Regions from separate parts of the Rossellomorea marisflavi genome, predicted to be linked through region 1. Evidence: riboswitches for the same ligand, from Rfam matches in the RefSeq annotation. Region 1 holds a riboswitch; each other region holds the start of a gene.
What was found. A riboswitch is a leader RNA that binds a small molecule or an ion and turns the genes downstream of it on or off. The one in region 1 is predicted to bind S-adenosylmethionine.

Region 1 (7,872 bases):
CCATGGCGTGCGTACATAAGAGACACCCTCTACTTTTTTTGAACAAACTATATTCTTGAAGGGGGACATATACATGACTAAGTATATTTTCGTAACAGGCGGCGTAGTGTCGTCACTAGGGAAAGGGATCACAGCAGCGTCCCTTGGCAGATTGTTAAAAAATCGTGGCATCAGCGTCACGATCCAAAAATTCGACCCATACATCAACGTGGATCCGGGAACGATGAGCCCGTATCAGCACGGAGAAGTATTCGTTACCGATGATGGCGCGGAAACGGATCTTGACCTTGGTCACTATGAGCGCTTCGTCGACATCAATCTGACGAAATACAGCTCTGTGACGACAGGTAAAATCTACTCTACGGTCCTGAAAAAAGAGCGTCGAGGCGATTATCTTGGAGGGACGGTTCAGGTCATCCCTCACATCACGAATGAAATCAAAGAGCGCGTATACCGTGCCGGACGTGAAACGAATTCCGATGTAGTCATCACGGAAATCGGTGGAACGGTAGGGGATATCGAATCCCTTCCATTCTTGGAAGCCATCCGTCAAATCAAGAGTGATGTAGGTCGCGACAACGTCATGTACATCCACTGTACGCTTGTTCCTTACATCAAAGCAGCGGGTGAAATGAAAACAAAACCGACGCAACACAGCGTAAAAGAACTTCGCAGCCTGGGAATCCAGCCGAATGTCATTGTCGTCCGTGCAGAAATGCCGATGACTCAAGACATGAAGGATAAGATTGCCCTGTTCTGTGACATCGACAAGCATGCGGTCATCGAAGCGACAGATGCCGATACCCTTTACTCCATTCCGCTTTCCCTGCAGGATCAAAAGCTGGATGAACTTACTTGTCAGCACCTCAAGCTCGACTGCCATGAGCCTGATATGACGGAATGGACAGAGCTCGTTGAACGCGTCCGCAATCTATCGCGTAAAACGACGATCGCCCTTGTCGGTAAATATGTAGAGCTTCAAGATGCCTACATTTCCGTTGTGGAAGCACTCCGCCATGCCGGTTACCATTTCGACAGCGACATCCAAGTGAAATGGTTGAATTCAGAGCTCATCAATAAAGAGAACGTTCAAGAACAATTGGCTGATGCCGATGGGATCCTTGTCCCTGGTGGATTCGGAGACCGTGGTGTCGAAGGGAAGATCGTGGCAACCCAGTACGCACGTGAGAACAAGGTTCCGTTCCTTGGAATCTGCCTCGGTATGCAGCTTGCTTCCGTAGAATACGCTCGAAACGTCCTTGGACTCGAAGGCGCACATTCTGCAGAGTTGAATCCTGATACACCGCATCCGATCATCGACCTTCTTCCTGAGCAAAAGGACATCGAAGATCTTGGTGGTACACTGCGCCTTGGACTTTACCCTTGTAAGCTGACTGAAGGATCAAAAGCCTATGCAGCCTATGATGGAGAAGTGGTTTATGAGCGTCACCGCCACCGCTTCGAATTCAACAATCACTATCGTGAGCAAATGGAGAAAGCAGGATTTGTCTTCTCTGGAACAAGCCCGGATGGACGCCTTGTGGAAGTCATCGAGCTTAGCGACCACCCATGGTTCGTCGCTTCCCAGTTCCACCCGGAATTCACATCCCGCCCGACACGTCCGCAACCTCTCTTCAGAGATTTCATCGAAGCGACGCTTGCTTACGGAGAAAACTGATATCACTATGAATGAACGCCGCCGGGGCTTAATGCCGGCGGTTTTTTTGTGGAGTTAAATGTTTAATCCTCTGCTTTGGAAGAGAGGGGTAGGGGGAAGTTGGTAATAAACATCGGTAGTTGATCTTAAAGTCTTAAAGTTGAAAATAAACAGCCTAAGTTGGCAACACGGTTCGATGAAAAAACGGGAGTTGGTAGTAAAAAGTTAAAAGTCGATAGAAAAAATCGGAAAGTTGAAAATAAAATTGAAAAAGTCGGTCTGACCCCCTAATTCCTGACGTATGCTTCCTCAATCTCTAGTACTTTCAGTTTTTTAATTTCTATACACTCTTCTTCACTTTTCAGATACCAGATGCAGTTTTTTAAAGTGAAGAAGAGCGAGATCCTATTCCCTGTTATAGACGTATGTTCATATCGACAGGATAACCCGTTTCTCTATACGTCTCATGAAATTGTAAAGGGGCCATTCGTTTCAAGCTGCCGTGGAATCGTCTTTCGTTATAAAAAGTCATGAACTCGTCTACTTCATAATAAGCCTCTTCAAAGTACTCAAACTCAAAGCGTCTGAATAAATCACGCTCCATGATACTGAAGAATGACTCAATATACGCATTGTAATTGGGTGAACGTGGCGGAATTCGTTCATGGAGAAGGTGATGCCCCTCGCAAAATGCCCCGAATAAGTTACTTACAAACTGGGGGCCGTTATCAGTTCGGATGATAAGCTGGTTTTCACCACTTGGCGGTGTGGAAACTCCCCTTCTAAAAAGCGCTTCTTCTAACATGGTGGTAATGTCTTTGGCCGTGCACCGCTGCCCTCGATAATGTCCAACAATGGAGCGATCCAGTACATCAATGGCACAGGCTACAAAGAAAAACCTTCTGGTTTCTGAAATCATTCCGTACTTGATATCAACCTGCCAAAGTTGATTTGGAGCGGTGATAATTCGATTACGAACCAATCGTTTAGGATACGTTGGATTTCCTTTTCGTTGGGGAAGAAGGAGCCCTAATTTCCGACATAACCTTCCCACCTTTTTATGGTTGATTTTAATATGGTGATTGACCTTTAAGAAATGGGTTAAATTCTTGATTCCATAGGTTGCGCCATCTCCTTCGACAGCTTCCATAAGGTACTCTTCAATTTGTTCATCTGGGATGCGAACCCCTGTTGTAGTAAAGGAATATCCAGGTACAGGGCGACCTCTCTTCCCCTTAGAATCGCCTGCTTCCTCTGCCTCGGTATGGTAATAGTAAAGGGACCTGTTGATTCCGGTAGCTTTCGTCAATTTGGTAATGGAGAATCCCTCCTTTGCCCATAGGTGAATTTCCCTTAAGACCGTTAGGATCGGAATGGGGTTTTTTTTAGGAGATTCCGAAGCATGGCGTTTTCGAGTTCCTTCTCACCCAATAATTTTATTGCCTGTTCGTATTTGGCCTTTAGTTCTTCTTTCGTTGGATCAATCGGCAATGACACAACGTCTGAATCCTCCATCTCTTCACGTACTTCCTCTTCATATTCCTTTATCCATTTGGATAAAGTAGGTCTGGAGATTCCAGCGTTTCGTGCGATAGTGGTATAATTTCCAGATTCAAGAGCCAACCGAACATAGTTTTTCTTAACCTCTTCTAATACTTCAATCTTCCTTTTAGGCATCAGACTACCCCTCCTCAGTTCCCTAAATTAGATAATTTCAGTGTACGATGATACGTAGAGGTTGTCTAAAGGAATTAGGGGGTCGTAAAGAAGTCGGTAATAAATGCGGGTGAGAATCGAAAAAAAGTGCCTGAAATGCTGAAAAACAGTTGAATTTACGATGAATTGAGGGTTGATAGAGCCTAACTGTAGCCCCATTACACCCCATATTTCCCATTCGACAAAAAGCGCCCTTCCTTTTCTTGAAAAACCCATAATTCACTATAAAACTCCATCCCCTGTGGACCATCTTACTACCCTTTCAGCGGTTTATTCATACGTAATAGTCACCACAGGTTGGACGGAAGCGGAAGTGGCTCGACTGCCTCCCCGCGGAAACCAAGTCCCTGCAGCGAAAGGAAACGGACCCCGTTCCTGTTCATTGCTTTTTGAAGGAGAGATCGATTAGGTTCTAAACTTATAGAATTCCAAAAAGAATATTGACAATATTCACTCACCTCGTTAAGATATCCAATATGTAGTTAAAATTTCATAGTTTTCTCTTATAAAGAGTTGGCAGAGGGACTGGCCCGATGATGCCCGGCAACCTACCGTATATACGGAAAGGTGCTAAGACCTGCAGGATGTGATTCCTGAGTGATAAGAGTGCGTTCATCCGTACATACACCTCTTTTCCTCAGGAAAAGAGGTTTTTATTTTTGTAGAGAAAAAATGAGGCGGGAAGATCCCGGAAGGAGAAGAGAGAATGAAAAAGGTTTTATCAGTACTCTTATTTGCGACACTACTCACCACACTGGCTGCCTGTCAGCCGAACGTATCGTCAGAATCCAAAGGGGAAGAAAAGCAGGGGACGTCCGAGCACCCGCTGGCAGGGAAGAAGATTGCCTTGATCATGCAGATCAACCTGGGGACGTTCTCGGCCCAGTATATTGAAGGAGTGAAAGAGCAGGTAAAGAAATTCGGCGGGGAAGTACAGGTATTCACTTCTGAAGGGGACTTGGCCAAAATGTCTTCGAATCTGGATGCGGCCATCAACCAGAAGTTTGATGGAATCCTCATTGACCACGGGACGAAGGAAGCGTTGCAATCAGGAGTGGAAAAAGCAAAAGAAGCCAAAATCCCGGTCGTCGTGTTTGATGCCGATGTGGAATCTGATGGTGTGACCGTCCTTGAACAGGGGGATCAGCAGATGGCGGAACAGACCCTCTCCAAACTCTCTGATGAGCTTGAAGGCAAGGGGAATATCGTGAAAATCTGGGTGGCAGGATTCGCTCCGATGGAAAGGCGTCAAGTCGCGTATCAGGAGTTCCTGAAAGAGAACCCGGATATCAAAGAAGTGGCTGCATTCGGAGCGGCGACCAACAACACGGCCTTGGATACCCAGGCACAAATGGAAGCGATCCTGAAGCAGTATCCGAAAGGAGAAATCGATGCGGTATGGGCCGCGTGGGATGAATTCGCCAAAGGGGCCGTCCGTGCCATTGAAGCAGCAGGGAGAAACGAGATCAGGGTGTACGGAATCGATATGAGCGACGAAGATCTCCAGATCATTCAGAAAGAAGGAAGCCCATGGGTGGCGTCCGCAGCAGTGGACCCGAAGGATATCGGCCGCGTGCAGGTCCGCTTCCTTTACCAAAAGCTTGACGGGGAGGAAACGCCTCAGACGGTGAAGCTTGAACCGGTCTTCGTCGAGAAAGAGCAGCTTCCGGAAGAAACGATCACCACCGATCAATTGAGTGAGCATATCGACGGCTGGGGGGCGAGCGAACAAGGGTATTCCGACGAGTTGAAGAAGCTCGAGGCATCATTTGAATCGTAAAGGAGTGGACGATATGTCTGCTGTAGTGGAAATGGTGAAGATGAACAAAGCGTTTGCCGGGGTGCAGGCACTGAAGGAGGCTTCTTTTGAAGTAAGGGCAGGAGAAGTGCATGCGCTCTTGGGGGCAAATGGTGCAGGGAAAAGTACGCTGATGAAAATCCTGTCCGGCGCATATGAGCAGGATGAAGGGGAGATCCGCCTGAACGGGGAGAAGGTGACATGCCGCACGCCTAAGGAAGCAAAGGACCATGGGATCCACTGTGTGTATCAGGAAGTCGACACGGCGCTCATAGCTGGGTTGAGTGCCATGGAGAATATCTTGCTGGACGATTTTTCCCCGGGAGGATCCTTCCTCATCCGGAAGAAAGCGATGGAGAAAAAGGCGGGGGAAGGGTTGAAGCGGATCAAGCATGAATCGATCCCTTTGCAGGAACCGGTGGGCAGGCTCAGTCTTGCGGATAAACAGATGATTTTATTGACGAGGTGCCTCCTGAGGGATGCCAAGGTCCTGATATTGGATGAGCCCACTGCCCCCCTCAGCTCTACGGAAACAGAAAAACTGTTCCGTGTCATTGAAGAGTTGAAGGCGTCTGGCGTTGCCATCATCTTCATTTCCCATCGGCTGCCGGAAGTCTTCCAGATCTCCGACCGCATCACGGTCATGAAGGACGGCGGTACGGTGGGAACGTACGAAGCGCAGGAAGTCACGCCGAGGGCCATCGTCGAAGCGATGATCGGGGGGACATACAAAGAGGAGTTCAACCGGAATCAGTCGGTGACCGGTGACGTATTATTCGAGGCAAGTGGTGTTTCGGATGGTGCGTTGCTGAAGGATATATCGCTCACCGTACGTGAAGGGGAGATCGTAGGCGTTGCCGGGCTTGTCGGCGCAGGCAAGACCGAACTTGCCAAGTCGCTCTTCGGGGCCGTGCCGGCCAAAGGCCGATTCAAGCTGAAGGGAAAAGAGATCGGCCACTCCAGCCCTGTGGATGCGGTCCGTAACGGTCTTGCGCTGGTACCGGAAGAACGGAGGAAGGAGGGCTTGTTCGTCCATGAGTCCATCCGGAAGAATCTGAGCTTCCCGGCTTTACGGTCCATTTCAAAGAACCTATGGATCAATAAGGAAAAGGAAAGGGAGATGTCACGGGAAGTCATTGCATCCCTTGGCATCAAGACGTCCAGTGACAGCCTGCATTCCCACTATTTGAGCGGGGGTAATCAACAAAAGGTGGCCATCGGGAAGTGGCTAACCATGGATGCATCCCTGTTATTGTTCGATGAGCCCACCAAAGGGGTGGACGTTGGGGCAAAAAAAGAGATTTTTCACTTGATCCAATCCCTTGCGGAAAAAGGGAAGGGGATCCTGTACTTCTCCTGTGAGCTGCAGGAGATCATGGCGATTTCTGATCGCATCCTTGTCATGTACGACGGGGAGGTCGTGAAGGAATTGACCAGGGAAGAAGCAACCCAGGAGACGATTTTGTACTACGCTTCAGGAGGGAAGGACACACGTGAAGACGCTCGACTATTTGTTTAAATACGGGGCCATTGCCATGATGGTCATCATTTTGATATTTTTCAGTTTGTATAATCCGGTGTTTTTCACGTATGTAAACATCTCGGATATCCTGAGGTCAATTTCCATTGTTACCCTGGTTGCAATTGGCGTGACCTTTACGCTGGCCGTCGACGGGTTCGACTTGTCCGTCGGTTCTACAGTTTCTCTGTCAACCGTCATTACCGCCTCCCTGATGGTATGGTATGAGGCGCCTCTCTGGCTGGTCATCCTCCTGCCGATTGCCGTCGGGGCACTTGTCGGTCTATTCAACTCCATTCTCATAGTAAAAATCGGGATTCCCGACCTCCTGGCGACCCTCGGGGCGATGTACATCATTTCCGGGCTTCATCGGACCTATACAGAAGGCTATTCAATCTACAGTCACATGCCCATGTCGAAAGGTGGAACGGCCCCGGGAGAGTTCTCGGATGCCTTCCTCTTCATCGGCCAGGGGAAATGGCTCGGGCTCCCGGTACCGGTCTGGATCATGCTCGTCCTCGTTGCGATCGTGTACGCCATCCTTCATTTCACCAGATGGGGGAGGGTTCTTTATATGACAGGCGGGAATGTGGAAGCATCGAGGCTGTCGGGGATCCCTGTCAAACGGGTGAAGGTGTTGGCCTATGTCGCATCGGGAGTGTTCGCCTCGATCGGAGGCGTCCTGTTCACTGCTAGGGTAGGTTCCGGTCAGATCGATGCCGGGGCTCCGCTTCTGATGGAAGCCGTTGCCGCGGTCTTCGTAGGGTTCTCGGTCCTCGGTGCCGGGAAGCCGAATGTGCTGGGCACCTTCTTCGGGGCAGCCCTCATCGGCGTCCTCCTCAACGGCCTCACCATGATGAATCTTCCCTACTATGCGTTTGAGATCATCAAGGGGAGCGTCCTGGTGCTTGCGCTCGCGGTAACCTATATCCACGCCAGGAACCTTCAAAGCACATAAAAAAAATCGTCCCGCCATCATCAGGCGGGACGATTTCATTCTTCATATTCTGATAGAATCTCTTTGATCAGGAACGATAGGGCAAAATAAATATAGAGGGCAGCCATGCTTGAAGGGAAGCTGACCCTTTCCCCAATTTCTTCCCCGGGAAGTAGTCCTTTGATGACTTTCGTATCAACGTGGAAATCACAGATTTCCTCTAGGTTCTCATCTCCGGGCACCAT
Region 2 (7,872 bases), 2.0 Mb from region 1:
TCCGCTGTTCAGGCCATTCTGCACTGACGAACAGGATCTTTGCTCCGGAGAGAACATGCTTACGCACCCATTCAGGGAAACGGATGTCATAGCAGATGAGGCCGGCCATTTGCTCGCCGGAAAGCGTGAATAGACCGTCCTCTTTTCCCGGCAGGAGGTAGTGATGTTCGTCCATCAGTTTGAACAGGTGAAGCTTTGAATACCCTTTGACGAAGTTTCCTTTGGAATCGATCACGATCAAGCGATTATCGATTCCCGACTCCGTTTTATTTGCAACGGATCCCCCTATCACGTTTATCCCATACTGTTTTGCAAAACGGGATAGGAAGGCAATGGTCTTTTCACTGTTTTCATCAGCGATTCCCTCTATCCTCTTAAGGTCATATCCTGTTGTCCAAAGCTCAGGGAAGACAAGGATATCGCATTGTTCGCTTTCTGCTTGTTGAAACCATCTTTCTGCTTGTGCGTAGTTGGATTTTGGATCTCCAAACCGGATGTCCATTTGCGCGAGCCCGATCTTCATATGATCAGCACCTTTCATGGGGAATTGTAAGATTTTACTTTACATTCGTTATTTTCCGTTATATCATTTGTAGCTAGAATTTGAAAGTGAAGAATATTTGAACATTCAGAAGGTGAAGAGATGAAAACATTCCCATATGCGGATCGCCTCGATTCGCTGCCAAAGCAATTTTTCGCTGAATTGACAGCCAACGTTCAGCGTGTCATTAATGAAGGACACGATGTCATTAACCTTGGGCAGGGTAACCCTGATAGGCCCACACCTGAACATATTGTAGATAGTTTGAAGGCTTCGGCCGAAAACCCATTGAATCATCGCTATTCACCTTTCAGGGGGATGGCCTCTTTCAAAGAGGCGGTAGCGCTTTTCTATAAAAGGGAATACGGGGTGGAACTGGATCCTGACAAAGAAGTAGCTATCCTCTTCGGGGGGAAGGCGGGTCTCGTGGAGATTCCGCAGTGCCTGGTGAATCCGGGTGAATCCGTGCTGGTTCCGGACCCTGGGTATCCTGATTATCTATCAGGGGTGGCACTTGCAGAAGCGGAGATGAAGCTGATGCCGCTACTTGAGGAAAATGATTTTCTCCCCGATTACAGCCGGTTTAGTGAAGCCGAACTCGACGGTTCCAAGCTTATGTTCCTGAATTATCCGAATAACCCGACGGGAGCAGTAGCCACACCAGCCTTTTTTGAGGAAACGGTAAAATTGGCAAGTAGCCATGATATCTGCGTGGTACACGATTTTGCTTATGGGGCGATCGGATTTGAAGGCAAGCGTCCCAATAGCTTCCTTGAAACAGATGGAGCTAAGGATGTCGGCATTGAAATCTATACTCTCTCCAAAACGTATAATATGGCGGGGTGGCGAGTAGGATTTGCCGTCGGGAACGAGAGTGTGATAGAAGCCATCAATCTCATGCAGGATCATATGTATGTGAGCCTCTTTGGCGCCATTCAGGAAGCAGCGGTGACGGCGCTCCTCGGATCGCAGGAGTGCGTCCAGGCCCAGCTTGAGACCTATGAAAGCAGAAGGAATGCCCTCATCGGTGGATTGAGATCCATCGGTTGGGATGTGGATGCACCGGCAGGCTCATTTTTCGCTTGGCTCAAAGTGCCGGAAGGCTTCACGTCGATGGATTTCTCGAACCTACTCCTTGAAAAGGCCCATGTAGCCGTGGCGCCTGGCATCGGCTTCGGGGATCACGGGGAAGGGTATGTCCGGGTAGGTCTCCTTACCAGTGAGGAAAGGCTTCAGGAAGCAGTGAAAAGGATTGAAAATTTACATTTGTTCGATAATAGGGATTGACAGGACTCCCAATCGATGCAATAATCCTACTGGAAACCAAATGAATAGATTCTTATCAAGAGCAGGCGGAGGGACTGGCCCGATGAAGCCCGGCAACCGACTCATTACGAGCACGGTGCTAATTCTTGCAGCAGACGCTGGGAGATAAGATAGAGTGATGGATTGAAAGCCTCTTCTTATCGGAAGGGGCTTTTTTGATTGTATAAGGAGGTAGGCAGAACATGAGTGAAGTGATTGCAACATATAGATTGCCAGGGGCAAAAGGGTCTTTCGAAAAAAAGGCAGAAGGTATCGCCTTGGGCTTGACAGTGGGCTCTTGGACAGACCTTCCCCAACTCGAACAAGAGCAACTGCTGAAATTCAAGGGAAGGGTCGTTTCCATCAATGAAGAGGCCGGTGAAGGGGTGGGAGAAATTTCGATCGCTTACCCCGGTGGCAATTATTCAAATGATCTCCCTGCGATACTGACAACGGTCTTCGGGAAACTCTCCCTGGATGGTCAGGTAAAGCTTATCAATCTTGAATTCAGTGACGATCTCAACCGTCACTATCCGGGACCACGGTACGGTATTGAGGGGATCAGGGAACTCGCAGGCGTCAAGGATCGCCCCCTCCTCATGAGCATTTTCAAGGGAGTGATCGGAAGGGATCTCGCTTACATGGAAGATCAGCTGCGTGCCCAGGCTCGCGGAGGTGTTGACCTGGTGAAGGATGATGAAATCCTTTTTGATAACCCCCTGACGCCTTTTGAAGAGCGGGTGAAAAACGGCAGGAGGATCCTTGATGAGGTGCAGCAGGAGACAGGTAAGAGGACGCTCTATGCGGTGAACCTGACCGGACGGACGTCTGAGCTTCGCGATAAGGCAAGAAGAGCACGGGATCTTGGGGCGGATGCCTTGCTATTCAACGTATTTTCTTATTCTCTCGATGTACTTCAAGAACTCAGGGAAGATGAAAACATCGGACTTCCGCTCATGGCCCATCCCGCCTTTGCAGGAGCCGTTGCCCAGGCTCCCCATCATGGAGTCGCCTACTCCTTATGGCTAGGGAAATTTTTACGGATGACGGGAGCGGATTTTTCCTTGTTCCCTTCCCCTTATGGAAGTGTGGCACTGGAGAAAGATCAAGTACTCGCCATCAGTAGAGAGCTTACGGATGAGTCTTCACCGTTCAAAAAGACATTCCCTGTCCCATCGGCAGGTATCCATCCAGGACTGGTACCACATCTTGTGGAGGATTTTGGTGAGGAGTGTGTGATCAATGCCGGCGGCGGCGTCCACGGACATCCTGGAGGTGCTGTAAGCGGAGGGCTCGCCTTCCGACAGGCAATTGAAGCGGTGAAAGCGGGAATTCCCTTTGAAGAAGTCCAGGGAGAAGAGCTTAGAGTCGCTCTAAGCTTGTGGAGCAAGGGAGGGAGGGGCTGATGACGGAACGGATCATCTTGTGTGATTTTGATGGAACGATTACGAAAACAGATAATATCATCTCCCTCATGAAGCAATTTGCCCCTCCGGAATGGGAAGGACTCAAAGATGCCATACTTGATCGGACGATGTCGATCGAGAAAGGGGTAGGGGATATGTTCGCACTTCTGCCTTCCCAACAAAAAGATGAGCTCGTGGACTATCTTTTACATACGGCAGTCATCCGGGAAGGGTTCTGGGACTTTGTTCAATTTGCGAAAGAGGAAGGAATCCCGTTATATATCGTGAGTGGAGGGATCGATTTCTTTGTCCGCCCACTCCTGGACGGATATGGCCCATTTGCAGGAATCTACTGCAATGAAGCGGATTTCACCGGCCCCTTCATTTCCATCAACTGGCCCTATGGCTGTGATGGGCAATGCGGGAATGGAGGATGCGGATGCTGCAAACCGTCCGTCCTCCGCTCCCTTTCCATACCGGATGGTGCAGAAGTGATTGCCATCGGTGACTCTGTAACAGACTTGGAGATGGCCAAGGTGGCTGACAAGGTGCTTGCGAGGGATTATCTTGCTGACACTTGCAATGAATTGGGGATTCCCCATATCCCATTTGAAACATTCCATGACTGCATAGAGGCATTGAAGGAAGGGGTGAGGACATGAGTTACCAAAGAGAGTGGGAAGAGCTGTCCACCATCAAGGGGGAACTCGCAGACCGTGACTGGTTCATGGGCACTTCAGGCAACTTGGCCATCAAGGCCGGATCGGCCCCTGGTGCCTTCCTGGTAACCGCCAGCGGAAAGGATAAGAGGAAGAGGACGGTAGAGGATTTCCTACTCGTTGACCTGGACGGGAATCCTCTGGAGGAAACGAAACTCAAGTCCTCAGCAGAAACCCTCCTCCACACGCATATTTTCAAAGGGACCCAGGCAGTCTGTTCCCTCCACGTGCATACCGTAGCCAATAATGTGGTCAGTGAGCTTTATGGGGATCAGGGAGAGATCACCTTCAAAAATCAAGAATTGATCAAAGCGTTTGGAAAATGGGGACAAGATGATGAACTCATCATTCCCATCATCCCGAATTACGCGGATATTCCGACCCTTGCGAGCGCCTTCTCCCATCATGTTAATGAAGACGCCGGCGCCGTGCTGATCCGGAATCATGGGATCACGGTTTGGGGACGGAGCGGTTTTGAAGCAAAAAAGCTTCTCGAAGCATCTGAGTTCCTATTTCAATATCAGCTTTCTCTCTTATCACTAAAATCCACCGTTCAACTTCAATCATAAAAGGAGGAAAAATCATGACAACAATCAAGGTCCAAGGAAGCAATAAAGTCATCGAAAATCAAGAAGAAGTGGTACAGTATCTGGAGGAGCAAGGCGTCATTTATGAACATTGGGACATCGGGAAATTGAGCGGCGATCTTCAAGAAAAATTCGATTTGGCTGACGTGGAAAAAGAAAGGATCCTCACAACGTTCAAGGATGAAATTGAAGATATTTCAGCCAGACGGGGATATGAAGCGTGGGATATCATCTCATTATCAGACAGTACACCGAACCTTGAGGAACTGTTGAAGAATTTCCAGCAGGAACATCACCATACGGATGACGAGGTCCGCTTCATCGTCAGTGGTCATGGGGTATTCATCATCCAGGGAAGCGATGGTGATTTCTTCGAAGTCCACCTGAATCCTGGGGACCTTATATCCGTACCGGAGAACATCCGCCATTATTTCACACTATCAGATGACAAGAAGGTAGTGGCTGTGAGAATCTTCGTTACGAAAGAAGGATGGGTGCCGATCTACTGATGGTCACCCACATTGTAACCCGTTCCCTCCTTGATAGGAACGGGTTTTAATATGGCAGTCAATGTCGAATTTTCGGCTATAACTGATTGTTTTGTCTTGTTTTGCGGTTCTATTTACTTTTCTGGTAAACCCTGAGATAATGCTCAAATAAAGCAAGCTATCAAAAGGGGTTAGATGGATGAACCAAATGCTGAAAAGAAAGTGGTTATTGCTGAAGATCAATCAAAAGCGATCGGAAATGATCGCTCTTGGGGAAACGCACGGTCTTGGTGCAAGAGAGACCTTGGCGTGCAGTCAGGAACTTGATCGCCTCTTGAATGAGTATGATAAGGCTTCCCTGGATCGAAGCGAGGCCGAAATGGAATACTATAGTAGACATTTGCTCAAAAGACCCGCATCGTAACATGACATCTGAGAAATCCTCCAGAAAAATCACTCCGTGAAAACACGCATCACATCGACTACTACCTTGGAGGGACGTCCATAATAGGGCGTCCTTTTTCCGTTAGACCCTAAGTATTGGAAAAAACAATGTCAGTTCCTTTGACAAAAACACGGCAGATTTGTATAATAGTTTGAAACCGAGATATTTAAAGGAATGAAAACTATGAGTGAATCCAAGCAATCCCTTAAGCTATTCATTGTTCTATCGAGGGCCTTCAAAGCCATCAATGAGGAAATAAATAAACACATCCAGGAAAATGGATTGAATCCTACGGAATTTGCCGTCCTGGAACTCCTTTATCATAAAGGAGATCAGCCCCTCCAACAGATTGGAGGAAAGATCCTTCTTGCGTCCGGGAGTATCACTTATGTCGTGGACAAGCTTGAAAAGAAGGGCCTTCTCAATCGCGTAGCCTGTCCGAATGATCGTAGGGTCACATACGCTCAAATCTCGGAAGATGGCAGGGTAATGATCGACCGTATCTTCCCCGATCATGAGAACAGGATCCATGAACTGATGTCCACCCTTACTCCGGATGAAAAAGAGGAAGCGATTGGACTCCTCAAGAAATTGGGGTTGTCGATTAAAGATCTTTCCTACTGAATGCCTGCAAAAGCAGGCTTTTTTTCATGGTAAAAAGTAGAGGTAGGGAAGGAAATGCACAATCATTGGCGAAGTACTAGAGAGCCCTGATAGATTCTATACAAAATGGAGGTCACAATGAAAAAATTTGAAGAGTATACATACGCCAGACCGGAACTCGATGAGATAAAAGAACGATTCTATGAAGCCTTGAATCAACTGAAAAAAGGTGAAAGCATGTCCCAGCAGGTTGAAGCTATAGAGAAGATTAATAGGATCCGCATGGAAGTCGATACGATGGAGAACCTCGTGTATATCCGTCATTCCATCGATACGAACGATAGCTTTTATAAAGCGGAACAAGACTATATGGATGAACTGTCCCCTGAGATGCACGGTCTGGTTACAGAATTCTATCATGCACTGCTTGAGTCCCCGTATCGCAGAGAATTGGAGGAGAAATGGGGCAACCAACTTTTTTCACTGGCAGAAAGTGAAATCAGAACCTTCTCACCTGAGATCATCCCACTCCTCCAAAAGGAGAATAAGCTATCCTCAGAATATACAAAGCTGATGGCTTCGGCCAAGATTCCTTTTGAAGGGGAGGAGAGGACGCTTGCCCAGATGGGGCCATTCAGCCAATCTCCAAACCGGGAAACGAGGAAGCAGGCGGCAACAGCTACAACCTCTTTCTTTGAAGAGAACAGAAGTGAACTGGACCGGATTTTTGATGATCTGGTGAAGGTGCGACATGAAATCGCCGTGACCCTCGGTTTTGATAACTTCGTCGAACTAGGCTATCACCGGATGACAAGGACGGATTATACACCGGAAATGGTGGAGATCTTCAGACGTCAAGTAGAAGAATTCATCGTGCCCCTTTGTGTCGAGCTGAAGGATAGGCAGGCAGATCGTATCGGTCTTCAACATCTTACATTTTATGATGAAGGCTTTAAATTCTCTTCGGGCAATGCTGATCCAAAAGGGGATCCCCAATGGATCATCGCTAACGGGAAACGGATGTATGAGGAACTTTCCACGGAGACGGCTGAATTCATTTCGTTCATGCTCGACCGCAACCTATTGGACCTTGAAGCGAAAAAGGGAAAAGCAGGAGGTGGGTATTGCACCTACATCGCTGAATACGAGTCCCCTTTCATCTTTTCCAATTTCAACGGGACGTCTGCTGATATCGACGTTTTGACCCATGAGGCTGGGCATGCCTTCCAGGTATATAAAAGCAGGGGCTACGATATCCCTGAATACCACTGGGCTACCTATGAAGCGAGTGAGATTCACTCCATGAGCATGGAATTCTTCACATGGCCGTGGATGGAGTACTTCTTCAAAGAAGATACAGAGAAATATAAGTTCACCCATTTAAGTGAAGCGTTGATGTTCCTTCCTTATGGAGTGGCCGTGGATGAATTCCAGCATTTCGTCTATGAGAATCCGGATGCTTCTCCAGATGAGAGGAAGCAGATGTGGAGGAGCCTCGAACGGAAGTATTTGCCCCACCGTGATTATGACGGCTTCGGATACCTCGAGGATGGTGGCTTCTGGCAGAGGCAGTCGCATATTTACAACTCTCCGTTCTACTATATCGATTATACCCTCGCTCAGATCTGTGCCTTCCAATTCTTCAAAAAGATGAATGAAAATCGTGAGAGTGCGTGGGCATCTTATTTGGATCTCTGTAAGCTAGGTGGGAGCAAGTCCTTCCTGGAGCTGCTTGAGGCGGTCCAGCTCGACTCTCCTTTTGTGGAAGGCACTGTTGA
Region 3 (7,872 bases), 1.5 Mb from region 1:
CTCAGACCCGCTTCGGGATGGCTTCGGGCTGCAAGCTCTTCACTGCAATTGCCATCCTGCAGCTGATTGAGAAAGGCTGTTTCTCCTTAGACTCACGGATACGGGATGTACTTCCTCTGAAGCACTCTCACTTTCACGAAAGCATCACGGTTCACCAGTTGTTGACCCATACTTCCGGCATACCGGATTATTTTGATGAAGAAAAGATGGATGACTTCGAGGACTTATGGAGAGACCAGCCCTCATATCGGATGGAATCACCGGCTGACTTCCTCCCTTTATTTGAACAGGAGACTATGAAATCCACACCCGGTGAGCGCTTTTCCTACAATAATTCCGGCTATGTGCTTTTGGGTTTGATCATCGAGGCACACGCAGGAATCACATTTTCTGAATATGTGGAGACCCATATTTTCGAAGCGGCAGGGATGGAAAAGTCGGGTTACTTCAGGATGGACCAGCTGCCGGATGGAACAGCCACAGGCTACATCGGCCTAGGGGATGGGCTGTATAAAAGCAACATCTACTCCCTTCCCGTGAAAGGAGGACCGGACGGAGGCGCCTATACGACAACAGAGGATGTCCATACCCTGCTCGATTCCCTCTTTAAGCACCGTCTCCTGACGAAAGAAAGCACCGATCTCCTCCTGACTCCCCATGTAGAATCCAGTACGGGAACCTTTTATGGATACGGGATATGGATGATCCAGGATGAAGGAGCGGCGCGGGTTTATTCGTTGATGGGCCTTGATCCGGGTGTGAGCTTCAGGTCCATTATTTTCCCTGAAGACGAGCGGATGATCACCGTACTTTCGAATAGTGATGATCAGGCATTCTCCATGATGACCTTCATCCGGTCCAATGTTCTTTAGTACAGATGATAAAAGTAGGCTGCGTTCAATTCTACATCGAGATCTTCTGCAGCCTGCTTCATCAAATCCCATGAGAAGCAGTAGAATGTCCAGGATATGATGAGGCCGTCCTCGATCTCGATGTGGTGAAGATTACTGAGATACTTCTTCCCGTCCTCCTTCTCCTCCAGTTCCACAATCACCGGTTCACCCCAAAGCAGACGGTACTCCCCGATGATGGTTTGTTGCCCCTGGCAAATCTGCGTCTAGATCGTATTCTTTTCGCCCCCAATTCTTTAAATCTACTTTATTCACAGTTGCCTGCGCTTCCTGTATTTCCTATAATATGGTTATGTTACAAAATCTTCAATACTATGAAATCTGAGGTGATTCTTTGGCTTTATACGTAATGGCATTAGCAGCCATCGTTGCAACTACAGGAATCGGGATCGTGATCCGGAAGGCCATGAGGGAGATGGCGGCAACCCCTGATCAACGGCAGCAGATCCAGTCGAGGATGTTCATCGGGGTGGCGATAGCAGAAGCGCTTCCTTTGATCCTGATCGTCCTTGGTTTCATCATGCTTGAGTCATTTACAGGATCTGTCGTCGTTCCAGTGGCTATCATCATCGCGGTGACCGCCATCAACTTTGTGGTGCTATTGCGGACATTTTTGGACCTGGTGAAAGATCCCCATGCGGAGAAGCAGACAAAAGCGATGGTACAATCCACATTTTTCATTGGGTACGCCCTCATGACGGCGGTCCCCATCATCGCTGTTGTGGCAAGTCTCATTGCAGCAGGTTGATCCCACATAAAAAAGGAGGCTCATCAGCCTCCTTTTTTATAGTTGATTTATTTTTCGCGTTTCCTCCACTTATCAGAAAGGTCCTGAATATGGGAAGGTCCGGTCCGACAGCAGCCACCAATGATTTTGGCACCTGCTTCGAACCAGGCATCGGACTGGTCAATGAAACTTCCGCATGTTTCCTGGCCATGCCAGGTTTTGGTCTCAGCATCATAGGTTTCACCTGAATTCGGATAGACGATGATCGGTTGATCTGTATGCTGGTGAAGGATTTTGACAGCTTCCGTCGCTTCCGGGATCGGTGCACAGTTCACACCGATTGCAGCAATCTGCTCTATATCCTTGAAGGCAAGTGCGCAATCGGCAACCCTCGTCCCATCACTGATCCGGGATCCATCCCTCAACGAGAAGGATAACCAGGCATAAACACCGGGATTCTCATTCAATAAGGATACCAACACTTCCGCTTCTTCAAATGAAGGGATGGTTTCAAAAGCCAGAACGTCGGCTCCGGCTTCTACAAGGGCCTGAATCCGGGGACGATGGAAGGCTGCAAGCTCTTCCTTTGAAATGCCGTAATCCCCGCGATACTCGGACCCATCTGCCAGATACGCACCGTACGGACCGACAGAGGCCGCTACGAAAGGCTTATGACGACCGTTGTCCCGACTGCCTTCTTCATCCCAGAATGAATCCCTTGCTTCTTTTGCCAGGAATACGGTTTGCTTGATCAGACCAATGGCCTCCTCCTCGCCTATCCCTCGTTTACCGAAGCCCTCCACTGTTGCCTGGTAGCTTGCTGTGATGGCACAATCGGCTCCGGCTCGGAAGTAGTCCGTGTGGACGGCCGAGATTGCCCCCGGGTTCTCAATGAGGGTCCGGGCAGACCAAAGGGGATGATCGAGATCGCATCCATGGGACTCCAGTTCAGTGGCGAGCGCCCCGTCCAGGATGACCGTGGCGTGACTCCTCAAGATGGCTTCAATGGGATTGTGTTTCACTTGTGTTGACATACTCGACACTCCTCTTCTTTTTCACATAGTTTGTCACATAGTACGCTGCATAACAGAAGCCGACGAACGGGATCGTGCAGTAAAGTGCCACCCTCTGACCTTCATCGAATGCAATACCGATGACGGATGCAAGGCAGAGAAAGAACGATGCAATCGGGACAAATGGATACAACGGCGTCTTATATGCCAGGTCCTTCACGCTGTTACCTTCTTTGATGAAGCGTCTCCTGAAGAAGAACTGCGATGCACTTATGCTCATCCAGACAAATACGACAGCCAGTCCGGAAATCGACACCAATAAGATATATACTGTATCGGGTGCGTAAATGCTTGATAAGAGTGCAAGCCCGCCTCCCAACATGCTGGTGATGGTGGCTACGAGGGGGACACCCGATTTGGTCAATTTACCGAAGAAAGACGGTATGGTCTTTTTGTCTGCAAGTGACCAAAGCATCCTGGAAGAAGCGTACAAGCCTGAATTGGCTGCGGAGAGGATGGCGGTGATGATCACCACATTCATAAGGTCTGCCGCATATGGTATCCCGATCCTGCCGAGTACGGCGACGAATGGACTTTCCAATACGCTTGCCGCTTCACTTGGGAGGAGGGCAGAAAGCACCACGATCGTCCCTACATAGAAGATGACGAGTCTGATAAGGGTTGTACGGATCGCCTTTGGAATCGTTTTGGTAGGCTCCTTCGTTTCACCCGCTGCTACCCCGATCAGTTCGGTGCCGGAGAAGGCAAAATTGACGGCAAGCATTGTCATGATAATGGCAAATGCCCCATTCGGGAATAACCCCGCATCGGTGATATTCGTGAAGAATGGTGCCGGGGATGAATCGGCAAGGGGCACGAAGCCGACGATGGCAGCCCCTCCTGCAATGATGAAAAAGACAATGGCGACTACCTTGACAAGGGAGAACCAGAATTCAGATTCTGCAAAAAATCGGACCGTGAACGCATTCATACCGAAGATGATGGCTGCAAATAACCCACTCCAGATCCATACGCTCACTGATGGGAACCACCGCTGCATCATCAGACCGGCAGCCGTGAATTCAGATCCAAGGGCAACCGTCCAAGTCAGCCAGTACAACCAGCCGACGGCATAACCGGTACCCGGCCCGATGTACTTTGCCGCGTAGCTGTGGAAAGATCCCGTCTCGGGCATATGTACCGAAAGCTCCCCGAGGCACATCATGACAAGATACACGACGATGGCTCCGATCAAATAAGAAAGGATCGTACCGAATGGACCTGCCTGATGGATGGTATACCCCGAGCTGAGAAAAAGCCCCGTTCCGATCACGCCCCCAAGGGAGAGCATGATCAAATGCCTTGTTTTCATTTTCCTCTTAAAGTCTTTTGCTTCAATTTTCATGTTGGCATCCTCCGCGTTCTTGATTCTGGGATGAGCAGACAAACAAAAAACGCACTCAAAACGAGTGCGTTACCGACAAATAAACTGCTTATCTATCAGGTTTGATCACCCGCTGGAATTAGCACAGTTTCTTCAGAAGAAGATCTGCTGCTGAGGCTTCAAAGGGCCAGTCCCTCCACCTCTCTGGATAAGAATTATGAGATTGTTATAAACATTAACAAGAACCCTCATTCCTGTCAATATAAAAATAGTCACACCAAAATTTCGTAAGCGCACCCACACCTTACCCTTGGTGAAAAAATACCCATTTGATTATTTCCATGGGAATACGGGAACGTATATAGAAAAAGGGGATGACACCATGCCGGAAGGACCGGAAATCAGAAGGGCTGCCGACCGTGTTCAAAAAGCGCTCGCCCATCTTCCCGTCATGGAGATTTTCTTTGCCTTCCCACAGCTAAAGGGATATGAAAGTCTCCTTCAGGGAACGAAAATTACCAGGGTGGACACGAAGGGAAAAGCGATGCTGATACGCTTTGACAACGGCTATACGATGTATTCACACAACCAGCTGTATGGAAGATGGTATGTAAAAAAAGCCTATGAATACCCAAAGACCAACCGCCAGCTGCGCGTAGCCATACACAATGAAAAGAAATCCGCTTTTCTCTACAGCGCCTCTGATATTGAAGTCATGCGGGATGAGGAGGTCCATTTACATCCCTTCATCGCACGGGTGGGTCCGGATATTCTCAGTGAAGACGTAACAAGTGGAGACATCCTGACCAGGATGGAAACATTCAGGAAACGAAAATGGGCGCATCTGCTGCTTGATCAAGGTTTCGTTGCCGGTATCGGGAACTACCTTCGCTCTGAAATTCTATTCGTCTCGGGGATCCATCCGACACTCCGTCCCATGGACTGTAGTAATGAGCAGCTGACCCTTGCTGCCGAAGCCATCATTCATTTGATGACGCAATCCTACGAAACCGCTGGGGTCACCAATGACCTACAGTTAGTAGAAAAGCTGAAACAAGAAGGTGTGACGCGGTCCCGTTACCGCCATTGGGTCTTCAATCGTGAAGGTTCCTCATGCTATCGCTGCGGGACAGAGATTGAGAAAATCACGGCCGCTTCCAGAAGGCTGTATTACTGTCCACATTGTCAGTCCAAGTAAAAATGAGGTCGGGACTAAACAAAAAAAGTACCATTTAACACGACCAGTATAGGTTCTATATACCGCTAATGATTTCCGTGCAAGACTGCGCGCGGGTAGCCCGTGAGCCTCCTCGGCACGCCTGTGGGGTCTCACATCAGCTACTCTTCCCGCTGGAGTCTTCGTCTTGCACTCCAATCAGCCGCTAGAAACAAGTAAATAAAAATAGTCATGAAACAAATTAAAACCCGAATTCATCTGCCTGTTCGGTGGCAGATGAATTCGGGTTTTACTATAGCTAAAACACGTTTTTCCAACCCTCTATTTATTATTAGATTACGCCGTCCATCCCTGCACTCGTCATAATCCCGTCGAGGGCTTCTACAAAATAGGCGTGATCAAGTCCCTGTTTGACGACGATGTCCTTCATGATGACACCCAGTTCAGTTGAAATCCTCAAGTATTCTGTTGTCATATCATCAAGTTTCGCTCTGGTTTCGGCGGCATTGTCAACGTTCACTTTCTCAATTGTCTTAATCATGTCTTCTGAGATTGCCAGATATTTGTCCTGTGTTTCTTTGTATTTCTTGATATCCCCATCCACTTCTTTGCTGTTGTCGATCGAATCAAGCAAACCCAAGGCCTCATCATGCATGCTCTTATAGACAGGTTCCTCTATCTGGATGGTCTGAAGTTCCGATTTGACCATCTGCACATCCTCTTCGGTCATGTTTTCCTTAATGTAAAAGTCGGGATTGCCAATTCCATAATCGTAGTACAACATGACCTCCATCATCCTGGCCTGGAATAAGGCAAGCTGGATTTCTTTATCGAAAGCAGCAAATTCTTCTTCACTGGCTTCAATACTGGGTCCCTGACCTGGCATCGCGGTATCTGCTTCCCCTGCAGCCGGACTGTCGAACGCATCGGAAGAGTCGTCATTGAATGGGTCTTCTTCGGTACTCAGCGAATCATCCTGGACGCTTCCATCTGCCGGAATGTCATCGATTGATGCCGTTCCCCCATCCCCCGATGCAGTACCTTCTTCCTCTGTTGCCGTGGCATCCGTCGAATCTTCCGCATCTGCTTCTCCAGATTGATCACTGTCATCTTTCTTGGCGGTCTTTTCTTCACCCGTTTGTTCCGTCTTTTCTTTCTTCTCTTCCTTGTCACCACTGATGGCCGTCTGCAGGCTGCTGCAAGCCCCCAGGGTCAAAATCATCGCCAGTAGAATGCTGAACCATGCTGCCTTTCGCTTCATGTAGCTACCTCCTTATTTGTCAACCATTTTGTTACCAGTTTTATACCCGCACTCTCTCACTGCAAACATATTTTTACAAAGTTTGGTGCTTATTGGTGTGTTTCGACACATGTAAAAAGATGGATGAACCGCATAGCACCATTCAAATTTCACATAAAAAAGACCACCGATTTACTCAGTGGCCTTCTCTGTTTTATTCGATGAAGAAGCGTTTGTCTCCTCATCTTTCGTTTCCGTATGATAATTGGCTTCGTCCTGTTCCAGCAGATCTTTCAACTCATCCTGTACGGTTTCGTCGCACATTTCGACTTTGGACCTGTATGCTGCCCTGACGATGACATGGGAAGCGACTGGCGCCGTAAGGAAGACGAAGAAAATGCCCAGGAACAGTCTGATGCTGAACACCCCTTCCATGATGAAAAACAGGAAGACACCGATGAGGGTGAACAAGACCCCTACCGTGGAGCTCTTTGAAGCTGAGTGAGACCGGGTGTAGATGTCCGGCAGACGGACGAGCCCGATTGCACTGAGCAAACTGAAGATCGTTCCGATCAGGATCAAGAATACGGCAACGACTTCAATCGGACTTGTTACGTTCAAAGACGACACCCCTTTCTATATAGCGCGCAAAAGCAAGCGTGCCGATGAATGAAAGGATCCCGATAAGAAGGATGACTTCGAAAAAGCCCGAATTCTGTAGCAGGACCGAAAAGATCGCCACCGCCGAAATCAGCTTGACTCCCAGGGCATCCAGTGCCTGGACGCGATCGGGTGCTGACGGTCCCTTGATGATCCGGTAAACGGTCGCCAGGATGGCAATGGTCAGGACGACAAGGGAACAGATCAATATGGCTTTAATCATTTCTGGTCACCCTCTTTATGGCAGTCTCCAGCTTCTTCTGGGATTTGTATGCCGATTCTTTCGCACTCGGAAGGTTGATGCCGTGAAGATAGAATCGTTTGTTGTCATCGGAAACCTCCATGACGACGGACCCCGGGGTCAAATTCAACAGGAGCGCGAGAAGCGTGACTTCAAGCTCCCCTTCAAGATCGGTCTCAAGCTTGAATACACCGGGTGTCACATCGATCTTCGGCTTGATGATATGACGAGAGACCTGGACGCTGGAAACAAACAGTTCCCGGATGAAAACAAGGAATAAATGGATGACTGCCACCAGCGACTCCAGGTAGAACTTATGAGGCAGGAAACGCCTTAAAATGAACAGAACCAGTATACCGAATAAATACCCGCTGAAGAAGGTGAGGAAACTGAAGCTTTCCTGAAAGAACATCCATATGAAACCGATCAGAAGATTGATCAGGATTTGCATGGGCATGGGGTACCACCTCTTTTCTTATCGATTGACACCAATGACGGCTTCAATGTAAATGGACGGGT

Region 2: it holds a riboswitch for S-adenosylmethionine, as region 1 does, so the genes downstream of both, K6T23_RS08925 (2,3-diketo-5-methylthiopentyl-1-phosphate enolase) here and K6T23_RS20630 (sugar ABC transporter substrate-binding protein) in region 1, are expected to answer to the same signal.
Region 3: it holds a riboswitch for S-adenosylmethionine, as region 1 does, so the genes downstream of both, mmuP (S-methylmethionine permease) here and K6T23_RS20630 (sugar ABC transporter substrate-binding protein) in region 1, are expected to answer to the same signal.

What each region holds. Positions count from the first base shown of each region.
Region 1 is NZ_CP081870.1:3,995,153-4,003,024, reverse strand. Features, by position in the region: gene K6T23_RS20645 (CTP synthase) at 74-1,678, shown strand; gene K6T23_RS20640 (IS3 family transposase) at 2,073-3,005, opposite strand; gene K6T23_RS20635 (helix-turn-helix domain-containing protein) at 3,020-3,334, opposite strand; SAM riboswitch class I at 3,874-3,980, shown strand; gene K6T23_RS20630 (sugar ABC transporter substrate-binding protein) at 4,080-5,153, shown strand; gene K6T23_RS20625 (sugar ABC transporter ATP-binding protein) at 5,167-6,690, shown strand; gene K6T23_RS20620 (ABC transporter permease) at 6,707-7,648, shown strand; gene K6T23_RS20615 (DUF2529 domain-containing protein) at 7,684-7,872, opposite strand, start outside.
Region 2 is NZ_CP081870.1:1,675,346-1,683,217, forward strand. Features, by position in the region: gene K6T23_RS08915 (carbon-nitrogen family hydrolase) at 1-523, opposite strand, end outside; gene K6T23_RS08920 (pyridoxal phosphate-dependent aminotransferase) at 644-1,828, shown strand; SAM riboswitch class I at 1,878-1,979, shown strand; gene K6T23_RS08925 (2,3-diketo-5-methylthiopentyl-1-phosphate enolase) at 2,050-3,252, shown strand; gene K6T23_RS08930 (2-hydroxy-3-keto-5-methylthiopentenyl-1-phosphate phosphatase) at 3,252-3,914, shown strand; gene K6T23_RS08935 (methylthioribulose 1-phosphate dehydratase) at 3,911-4,540, shown strand; gene K6T23_RS08940 (1,2-dihydroxy-3-keto-5-methylthiopentene dioxygenase) at 4,555-5,067, shown strand; gene K6T23_RS08945 (aspartyl-phosphate phosphatase Spo0E family protein) at 5,246-5,470, shown strand; gene K6T23_RS08950 (MarR family winged helix-turn-helix transcriptional regulator) at 5,666-6,115, shown strand; gene K6T23_RS08955 (M3 family oligoendopeptidase) at 6,233-7,872, shown strand, end outside.
Region 3 is NZ_CP081870.1:1,207,794-1,215,665, reverse strand. Features, by position in the region: gene K6T23_RS06545 (serine hydrolase domain-containing protein) at 1-872, shown strand, start outside; gene K6T23_RS06540 (hypothetical protein) at 869-1,054, opposite strand; gene K6T23_RS06535 (ATP synthase subunit c family protein) at 1,261-1,659, shown strand; gene mmuM (homocysteine S-methyltransferase) at 1,707-2,672, opposite strand; gene mmuP (S-methylmethionine permease) at 2,641-4,056, opposite strand; SAM riboswitch class I at 4,142-4,250, opposite strand; gene nei (endonuclease VIII) at 4,418-5,233, shown strand; gene K6T23_RS06515 (ICP22 family protein) at 5,544-6,473, opposite strand; gene mnhG (monovalent cation/H(+) antiporter subunit G) at 6,645-7,082, opposite strand; gene K6T23_RS06505 (Na(+)/H(+) antiporter subunit F1) at 7,051-7,335, opposite strand; gene K6T23_RS06500 (Na+/H+ antiporter subunit E) at 7,328-7,810, opposite strand; gene K6T23_RS06495 (Na+/H+ antiporter subunit D) at 7,829-7,872, opposite strand, start outside.